Regions from separate parts of the Nocardiopsis sp. NPDC006198 genome, predicted to be linked through region 3. Evidence: riboswitches for the same ligand, from Rfam matches in the RefSeq annotation. Region 3 holds a riboswitch; each other region holds the start of a gene.
The links. A riboswitch is a leader RNA that binds a small molecule or an ion and turns the genes downstream of it on or off. The one in region 3 is predicted to bind cobalamin.
Positions count from the first base shown of each region.

Region 1 (2,191 bases), on a different contig from region 3:
AACCTTCGAGCAAAGGAAACGCCGATGCAGCGCAACACCGTCATCCTCCTCTCCTCCGCCGCCGCGGCCGGGCTGCTGGCCGTCGGCACGATCGGCTACCTCGTGGTGGACGACCCCGAGCAGCAGGTCGACTCGATCGAGCTCACCGGCGTGACCTCCGGTTCGGCCCCCTCGGCGAGCGGGGCGGACGCGTCGGGGCAGAACCCCCCCTCGTCCCAGTCGGTGGACGGCCTGGAGCAGCTCGTGGGCGAGCTGCGCGCCGACGGTGACGACGACGACGGCGACGACACCGACGACTGGACGGTGTCCGGTGTCGAGGTCGACTTCGGACCCGAGGAGTGGCTGCTGACCGACCCCGAGCTGGAGGACTTCGACGGCAACGGCACCGTCCAGCCGCTCCTGGACGAGCTGCGCGGCCTGGAGGGCACCGAGGTGACGCTGGGCGTGCGCTACGAGGCCGACGACGACCGCGACGACGCCGACGTGTACACCATCAACGGGCTGGCCTTCCGGGACACCGACGACGGCCCGGCCCCGTGGCAGAACACCGGCGGGCAGACCGAGGCCGACCGCGACACGGTGTCCGCGAACGCCGCCGAGGCGGTCGGCGAGGGCGCCCGCACCGTCGAGGTCGAGCGCCAGGACGAGGACGGCTGGGACGGCTGGGACGCCGAGGTGCTCGACGCCGGCGGCCAGGAGTACGAGGTGATCCTCGACGCGGCCGGCGAGGTCGTCGACGTGCGCGCCGAGGACTGACCTGCGAGGACCCGTGCGGCCGTCCCGCGGCCCGTCCCCGCGTCCGCGCGGTCGGGGCCCCGCCCTCCTCGGAGGGCGGGGCCCCTTCATGTCGTCCGGTCATCCGGTCTGCGGGCCCGGGGACGGGGCCGGTCGCCCGGTCCGCCCCGGCCGGACCGCCCGGGGCCGCCGCCGGAGGCCGGCACGGCAAGGCGACGTCCCCCGGAGCAGGCAGGAGGGGGTCGGGGTACCCTCGTCGGGCCAGTCGAACTCCACTTGGTGGGGTCAGGGAACCCGGTGGGAATCCGGGACTGACGCGCAGCGGTGAGGATGACGGGCGGGCACGTCCGGGGAGCACTCCCCGGGACAGCCACTGGAGCACGGCTCCGGGAAGGCGCTCCGCACCGGTCGAATCCGAGTCCGAAGACCTGCTGGCACCGGCGGCCACGGTCCGCCGAGTCATCCGCGGGCTCCGCGAACGAGCCCCTGACCCGAAGGACGCGCATGTCCCCGACCGGTTCTCCCCCCTCCACGCGCCGTACGCGCCGCGACCGCTGCCCCGGCGTGCTGAGACCCTGGCCCGCCGAGGACGGCCTGCTGGTCAGGCTCCGGCTCATCGGCGGCCGTGTCGGCGCCTCCTCGCTGCGCGCCCTCGCCGCGGTGGCCGACCGGTACGGCTCCGGCCGTGTCCACGTCACCGGCCGCGCGAACCTGCAACTGCGCGCGCTGCCGGGAAACGCGGGGCGGTTGGGGCCCGAGGTGGTCCGGGCCCTGGCGGAGACCGGCCTGCTGCCCTCCGTCAGCCACGAACTCGTCCGCAACGTGATGGTCTCCCCGGGCACGGGCACGGCGGGCCCCGCCGGGACCGGACCGGGCGGAGGCCGGGCCGACCTGCGCCCCGTCGCCTCGGACCTGGACACGATGCTGTGCTCCGTCCCGCGCCGCGCCGACCTGCCCGGCCGTTTCCTGTTCGTCCTGGACGACGGGCGCGGCGACCTGATCGGCCACCCGTGCGACCTGGGGCTCGTCGCCCTGGACGAGGGCGTCGCCCAGCTGAGGATCGGCGAGCGCTGGGGCCCGCTGGTGCCGGTCGACGAGGCGCCCGCCGCGCTCCTGCGCCTGGCGGACGCGTTCCTGGACCGCCGCGGGGAGGGGCCCACCGCGCCGTGGCACGTCGCCGAGCTCCCGGCGCCGCTGGCCGGGCCGGTGGAACCGGACCGGCGGCTCCCGCCTCCCGCCCCACCGCTGCCGTACGGCCCGCTGCCCGGGGGCGCACGGCATGTGCGTGTGCCCGACGAGGGCCTGGACCGTCCGGCCGCCGAGGCCCTCGCCGAGGAGGCGCTCGCCGCCGGGTCCGGCGAACTCGTCGTCACACCCTGGCGCGGCGTCCTGGTGCCGGGAGAGTCCGTTTCCAGCCCCGGGGAGGCGCGGTGACCGTCCCACGCCGGCCGGGCCG
Region 1 is NZ_JBEXSY010000009.1:19,806-21,996, reverse strand. It holds gene ABZ234_RS08785 (hypothetical protein) at 25-756, shown strand; cobalamin riboswitch at 981-1,186, shown strand; gene ABZ234_RS08780 (nitrite reductase) at 1,240-2,169, shown strand; gene ABZ234_RS08775 (precorrin-8X methylmutase) at 2,166-2,191, shown strand, end outside.
Region 1: linked by a shared signal. The riboswitch ahead of ABZ234_RS08780 (nitrite reductase) and the one ahead of metE (5-methyltetrahydropteroyltriglutamate--homocysteine S-methyltransferase) in region 3 are both predicted to bind cobalamin.

Region 2 (2,191 bases), on a different contig from region 3:
CCGCACCGACCTGGGGCTGTCCGAGGACCGGCTGGACCGCAGACTCGACGAGGAGTGACCCCGGCCGTCCGGGCCGGGGCGCTCCGGCCCGGACCCGGAGGAGTGAGCTTTCCGACGTGCGGGCGCGCCGCCGACACGCCCGGGGCGGTGGAGGCACGGATCTCCGCCCGGCCGCTCCGGTCCGGGGTCGGCCGCCGCGGACACGGCCGTGTGGTCAGCGGCACCGGTTCGCCGGGCGCCGCCCGAACCGCCTCGGAAGCGGCGTTCCGGGCGTTCGGCCGCCCCTCGGGGGGCGCTCCCGGTCCCGGGGAGCCCCGGCGACGATCTAGGCTGTGTCCGGTCGCCTCCCAGCTGCCCCGACGAGGCGCGACATCCCCCCGAACCGGGTGCCCGAGGCCCTCTCATACCACGGCCCACGCGTGTGTTCGACGATCGTCGAAGAATCCGAGAAATCGATGACACGCCATCATCTTGCGGTGTTCCAACGCAGGGCCCCCTAGATGTAGTATCTGTCCCGCTGGTGGTTCACCCCTCGGGGTGAGGCAAGAGGGAACCCGGTGCGAAGCCGGGGCTGCCCCGCAGCGGTAAGTGGGAACGAAGCCGTCACAGGCACTGGGGACCCCCGAAGGCCCCGGGAAGCGACGGTGCGTAGGCCGCCCACGAGCCCGAAGACCTGCCACCGGTGCGCACGTGAACGTGCGCCGACGACGGGGCTTCGAGGGTGAGCCGCCGCGACCCACCGGTCGGACGACCGCACGCACCCGGTGCGTCGGTCCCCCGGTGCGTGCCGCGCACCTTGCCCATCGTGTCCCCTCCCCGCCGGGACTCTTCTACCGAGGTTGGAGCCGCTGTATGACCCTTGACGTCGAGGCCGTGCCCGTATCCGTTCGGCCCGAGCCGACCAACGAGGGCGCGCCCCCCGCCGCCGTCGACCGGATCGAGCACGTCGTGACCGAGGCCTGTGCGAGGCTCACCGGTGTTTCGGCGGAGAAGGTCCTCACCGAGGCCCGCCGCGGCTTCTACCCCGGCATCCCCGACTCCGAGGTCGAGCTCGCCCTGGTCATGGCCGCCCGCAGCTTCGTGGAGGTCGACCCGGACTACTCGTTCGTGGCCGCCCGCCTGCTGCTGGACAAGCTGCGCCGCGAGGCCCTCACCTTCATCAGCGGCGCCCCCGACGCCGCCGGGCAGTCCGAGATGGGCGAGCGCTACGCCGCCTACCTGGCCGCCTACGTCAGCCGCGGCATCGACCTGGGCCAGCTCGACCCGGCGCTCGCCGGGTTCGACCTGGAGCGACTGGGCGCCGCCCTGCGCCCCGAGCGCGACGAGCAGTTCACCTTCCTCGGCATCCAGACCCTCTACGACCGCTACTTCCTGCACAGCGACGAGGTCCGCTACGAGCTGCCGCAGGCGTTCTTCATGCGCGTCGCCATGGGGCTGGCCCTCAACGAGGACGACCGCGAGGCCCGCGCCATCGAGTTCTACGAGCTGCTGTCCTCGTTCGACTTCATGGCCTCCACGCCCACCCTGTTCAACGCCGGCACGGTGCGCGCGCAGCTGTCCTCCTGCTTCCTCACCACCGTCGGCGACGACCTCCAGGCCATCTTCCACGGCATCAGCAACAACGCGATGCTGTCCAAGTACTCGGGCGGGCTCGGCAACGACTGGACCCCGGTGCGCGGCCTCGGCTCGCACATCCGCGGCACCAACGGCAAGAGCCAGGGCGTCGTCCCGTTCCTGAAGATCGCCAACGACACCGCCGTCGCGGTCAACCAGGGCGGCAAGCGCAAGGGCGCCGTGTGCGCCTACCTGGAGACCTGGCACATCGACATCGAGGAGTTCCTCGACCTCCGCAAGAACACCGGCGACGACCGCCGCCGCACCCACGACATGAACACCGCGAACTGGGTTCCGGACCTGTTCATGCAGCGTGTGGAGCAGGGCGGCAGCTGGACCCTGTTCTCGCCGGACGAGGTCCCCGACCTGCACGACAAGTACGGCACCGACTTCGCCGAGGCCTACGAGAAGTACGAGGCCGCCGCCGAGGAGGGCCGGATCAAGGTCGCCAAGAAGATCCCCGCGGTCGACCTCTGGCGTCGCATGCTGACCATGCTGTTCGAGACCGGGCACCCCTGGATCACCTTCAAGGACCCGTCCAACCTGCGCTCGCCGCAGCAGCACGTCGGCGTCGTGC
Region 2 is NZ_JBEXSY010000002.1:228,850-231,040, reverse strand. It holds gene ABZ234_RS02785 (hypothetical protein) at 1-58, shown strand, start outside; cobalamin riboswitch at 505-696, shown strand; gene ABZ234_RS02780 (ribonucleoside-diphosphate reductase subunit alpha) at 853-2,191, shown strand, end outside.
Region 2: linked by a shared signal. The riboswitch ahead of ABZ234_RS02780 (ribonucleoside-diphosphate reductase subunit alpha) and the one ahead of metE (5-methyltetrahydropteroyltriglutamate--homocysteine S-methyltransferase) in region 3 are both predicted to bind cobalamin.

Region 3 (2,191 bases):
CGACGAGGTCGCCGGCGGGGTTGAACCCCACGGAGTCGTACAGCGAGGCGATCGGGTGCACCGCGTCCGGAGCCGCGGTCCCCGGGAGGGCGTCCCGCACGAGGCCGTTCAGCTCCTCCAGTTCCCCCTGGCCGGCGATCAGGGCGGTGGAGGGGTGGGTCGAGCCGGTGAGGGCGTCGTACCAGTAGGTGGTGTATCCCTCACGGGTCCCCTCGGAGTCGGTCTCCTCACGGGTCACGCGGACCCCGACGATGTCGTCGTTGGCCGCCGTCAGGTTCCACGCGGACTCGAAGGAGACCGCTCCGGGGTTGGCCGCCTCGAAGGCGTCCACCTCGGCGGCCAGCGCGCGGTCCAGGAAGTCGCTCAGCGGGTCGGCGTCGGGGACGACCGGGTAGGAGACCTCCGCGGCCACCCCGCCCTCGCGGGCGAGCTCGGCCTCGGCCAGGTCCACCACGTCGTCGGGGTCGACCACCGTCAGCCCGTCGGGCTCGCCGGCGGCGGGCGGGCCCGCCTCCGGTCCGCCGTCCGCCGACCCCGGGTGCGTATCGCTCACGGGTTCGGAGGCGAGCACGCCGGGCGGGGTGACGGCCAGCCAGACCAGCCCCGCGACGACCGCCAGCGCGACCGCGATCGTGGACAGGGGGTGACCGGGGGCCATGGTCGGTTGGGACTGCTTGTTCACCAGGGGTTCTCCACGTACATCTTCAGACGAACGATCGCGGGGAGCACGGGGGAGGACTCGGCCCCGCGACGCTTCATGTCGGTTGTGACGCCGGCCGCGCAACAGGGGTTCGCGCTGATTCCGGCCGGGGGCACAGGGCAGCACGCCGGGTACAGGGGCGGAGGGGTGCTCCCTATACTTGCAGGCGTGGAAGGTACATGCTCCACCCCAGAACCCGGGCCGCGCCCGGAAGGGGAGGGGTGTGTCGCAAGAGGGAACCCGGTGCGACTCCGGGACTGCCCCGCAGCGGTATGAGGGAACGAACGTCGCCATAAGCACTGGTAATCCGGTCGGAAAGGTCGGAAACCGGGAAGCGGCGGCCAGTAGGAGGACGGTGCTCGCGCCGTCCGCGCCCCCGAGTCCGAAGACCTGCCTCCACCCGGCGGCGCACCCGTGCCGCCGGTGGTCCCGTGCCCCGAGGGAGGGCCGAGGAGCGGCGGCAGGCGCACACGCCCACGGCGTGGCCCCGGGCATGCCCGCGTCCTCGCTCACCCCCGTGGCCGGTACCCGGCTTTCGACGAGGGAGAGAAGCTCATGCCCCACACCCCCGAGGCCTCCCGGCCGTCCGTGCGCTCCACCGTGCACGGCTACCCCCGGATCGGCCCGAACCGGGAACTCAAGCGCGCCTGCGAGTCGTACTGGAGGGGCGAGACCGCCGCGGAGGAGCTGGACGGCATCGCCGCCGGCCTGCGCCTGGGCGTCTACGCCCAGCTGCGCGAGGCGGGCGTCGACGACATCCCGTCCAACACGTTCTCGTACTACGACCACGTCCTGGACACCGCGGTCCTGTTCGACCTGGTGCCCTCCCGGTTCGCCTCGCCGGCTGCCGCCGGCGACCGCGACGAGGAGCTGCGCCGCTACTTCGCCCTCGCCCGGGGCGAGCAGGGCGCCCCGCCGCTGGAGATGACCAAGTGGTTCGACACCAACTACCACTACCTGGTCCCCGAGCTGTCGCCGAGCACCCGCCCGCGCCTGGTCGGTGACAAGCCCCTCGCCGAGTTCCGGGAGGCGGCCGAGGCGGGTTTCCCGACCCGCCCGGTCCTGGTCGGCCCGCTCACCTTCCTCCTGCTGGCCAAGGCCGCGGACGACGCCCCCGAGGGCTGGCGCCCCGTCGAGCTGCTCGACCAGCTCCTGGACGCCTACGCCCAGCTCCTCGCCGGCCTCTCCGCCGCGGGGGCCGCCGAGGTGCAGCTGGACGAGCCGATCCTGGCCACCGACGAGGGACGCGCCGCCGTCGGGCTCCTGGAGCGGGTCTGCCGGCGCCTGGGCTCCCTCACCGAGCGCCCCTCCCTCCTGGTCTCGACCTACTTCGGCTCCATCGGGGCTCCCGCACTGCGGGTCCTGAAGGACTCACCGGTGGAGGCCGTCGGCCTGGACCTGGTCACCGACGGCGAGGGCGTCGACGACCTCGTCAAGGTCTCGGGCCTCGGCAGCACCCGCCTGGTCGCCGGGGTGGTGGAGGGCCGCAAC
Region 3 is NZ_JBEXSY010000010.1:31,566-33,756, forward strand. It holds gene ABZ234_RS09595 (polysaccharide deacetylase family protein) at 1-658, opposite strand, end outside; cobalamin riboswitch at 931-1,092, shown strand; gene metE (5-methyltetrahydropteroyltriglutamate--homocysteine S-methyltransferase) at 1,256-2,191, shown strand, end outside.

Region 4 (2,191 bases), on a different contig from region 3:
CCGCAGGAGATCCCGGTGGGGGTGGTCACCTCCCTCATCGGGGTGCCCGCCTTCGTCGCCGTGCTGTACCGAGTGAGGAGGAAGACGTGAACCACCCAGTCCGGGCCCCGGGGGAGGGGCTGCGCGCCGACCGGGTCAGCCTCGGGATCGGGGGCCGTCTCGTGCTCGACGGCGTCACCCTCGCCACCCGCCCCGGTGAGACCGTCGGCCTGCTGGGACCCAACGGGTCGGGCAAGTCCACCCTGCTGCGGCTGCTCGCCGGGGTGCTCGCCCCCTCCGCCGGGGCGGTCACCCTGGACGGCCGGCCGCTGGACCGGGTCGGCCGCCGGGCCGTGGCACGGCGGGTGGCCACCGTCCAGCAGCAGGCGCACACCCAGACCGAGCTGACGGTCCGCGAGGTGGTGGCCCTGGGACGCATCCCGCACCGCCGGTCCTGGACTCCCATGACCCCGGCCGACCTGGAGGCCGTGGCGCGGGCGCTGGAGCGCACCGGACTGGCGGACCGGGCCGACCAGTCCTGGCACACCCTGTCCGGCGGCGAACGCCAGCGCGCCCAGATCGCCCGGGCCCTGGCCCAGGAACCCGGTGAGCTCCTGCTCGACGAACCCACCAACCACCTCGACATCCAGTACCAGCTCGACCTGATGGAGCTGGTCACGGGCCTGCCGGTGACCACCGTGATCGCCCTGCACGACCTCAACCTGGCGGCGATGTACTGCGACCGCCTGGTCGTGCTCCGGGACGGCCGGGCGGTCGCCGGGGGCACGCCCTCCGAGGTCCTGACCTCCGACCTCATCGGAGAGGTGTACGGGGTCCCGGCCGAGGTCACCCCGGGGGCCGACGGCCCGGTGGTCCGCTTCCTGCGCCGGGGCGCCGTCCCCCCGGGGCGGGCCGACCGCTCCTGACGTCCCCGCCGGGACCGGAGGAGGGGCTCCCGGCTACAGTGTGAATCCTTTGCCCGTGGTACAGGAACCCGGTGAGATTCCGGGGCGGTTCCGCCACTGTGACACCCCGACGAGGGGTGCAGCCAGACACTGGCCCGGGCAGTCCGACCGCCGACGGGGCGAGAACCCCGAGGGAGGAGCCCGGCCATGACGGTCCGGATCGCTCTGCTGTCCACGTCCGACACCGACCTGCTGTCCGCGCGGGCCAGCGGCGCCGCCTACCTGTGGGCCAACCCGTCCCGCGCCTCCGACGCCGAACTCACCGCCGCCGTCGGGCGCGCCGACCTCGTGGTGGTGCGCCTGCTGGGCTCCTCGCACGACCTGTGGCCCGGTCTGGCCGCCGTCCGCGAGCGGGGCACGCCCCTGGTGGTCCTCAGCGGCGAGCAGCAGCCCAGCGCCGAGCTCATGGAGCACTCCACCGTGCCCATCGGGGTGGCGACCGAGGCCCACCGCTATTTGGCCGAGGGCGGTCCGGCCAACCTCGGCCGCCTGCACGCCTTCCTGTCGGACACCGTGCTGCTGACCGGGGAGGGGTTCGAGCCCCCGTCGGCGCTCCCGCCGTGGGGCTTCGCCGAGCGCGAGCTGCCGCACGGCCAGGGCCTCCCCGAGGTGGGCATCCTCTACTACCGGGCCCACGAGGCGGGCGGCAACACCGCGTTCGCGCACGCCCTGGCCGACGCCGTCGACGCGACCGGCCGGGCCGTGGGCGTCCCCGTCTTCGCCGGGTCGCTGCGCTCGGCCCCCGACGACCTCTACGAGGCGCTCGGCGGCTTCGACGCCCTGGTGGTCACGGTCCTCGCGGCGGGCGGCAGCGTGCCCGCGTCCGCGAGCGCGGGCGGCGACGACGAGGCCTGGGACGTGGAGCGCATGGCCGCCCTGGACGTCCCCGTCCTCCAGGGCCTGTGCCTGACCAGCTCACGCGCGGACTGGGAGGGTTCCGACGACGGGGTCACCCCGCTCGACTCGGCCACCCAGATCGCCATCCCCGAGTTCGACGGCCGCATCATCACGGTGCCGTTCTCCTTCAAGGAGATCGACAGCGACGGGCTGCCCCGCTACGTCGCCGACCCCGAGCGCTGCACGCGGCTGGCCGGGACCGCCGTCGCCCACGCCCGGCTCCGGCACGTGCCGCCCGCCGAGAAGCGGATCGCCGTGGTCCTGTCCGCCTATCCCACCAAGCACGCGCGCATCGGCAACGCCGTCGGGCTCGACACCCCCCGCTCCCTGGTGCGCCTGCTGCGCTGCCT
Region 4 is NZ_JBEXSY010000009.1:2,389-4,579, forward strand. It holds gene ABZ234_RS08715 (iron chelate uptake ABC transporter family permease subunit) at 1-90, shown strand, start outside; gene ABZ234_RS08720 (ABC transporter ATP-binding protein) at 87-905, shown strand; cobalamin riboswitch at 919-1,058, shown strand; gene cobN (cobaltochelatase subunit CobN) at 1,092-2,191, shown strand, end outside.
Region 4: linked by a shared signal. The riboswitch ahead of cobN (cobaltochelatase subunit CobN) and the one ahead of metE (5-methyltetrahydropteroyltriglutamate--homocysteine S-methyltransferase) in region 3 are both predicted to bind cobalamin.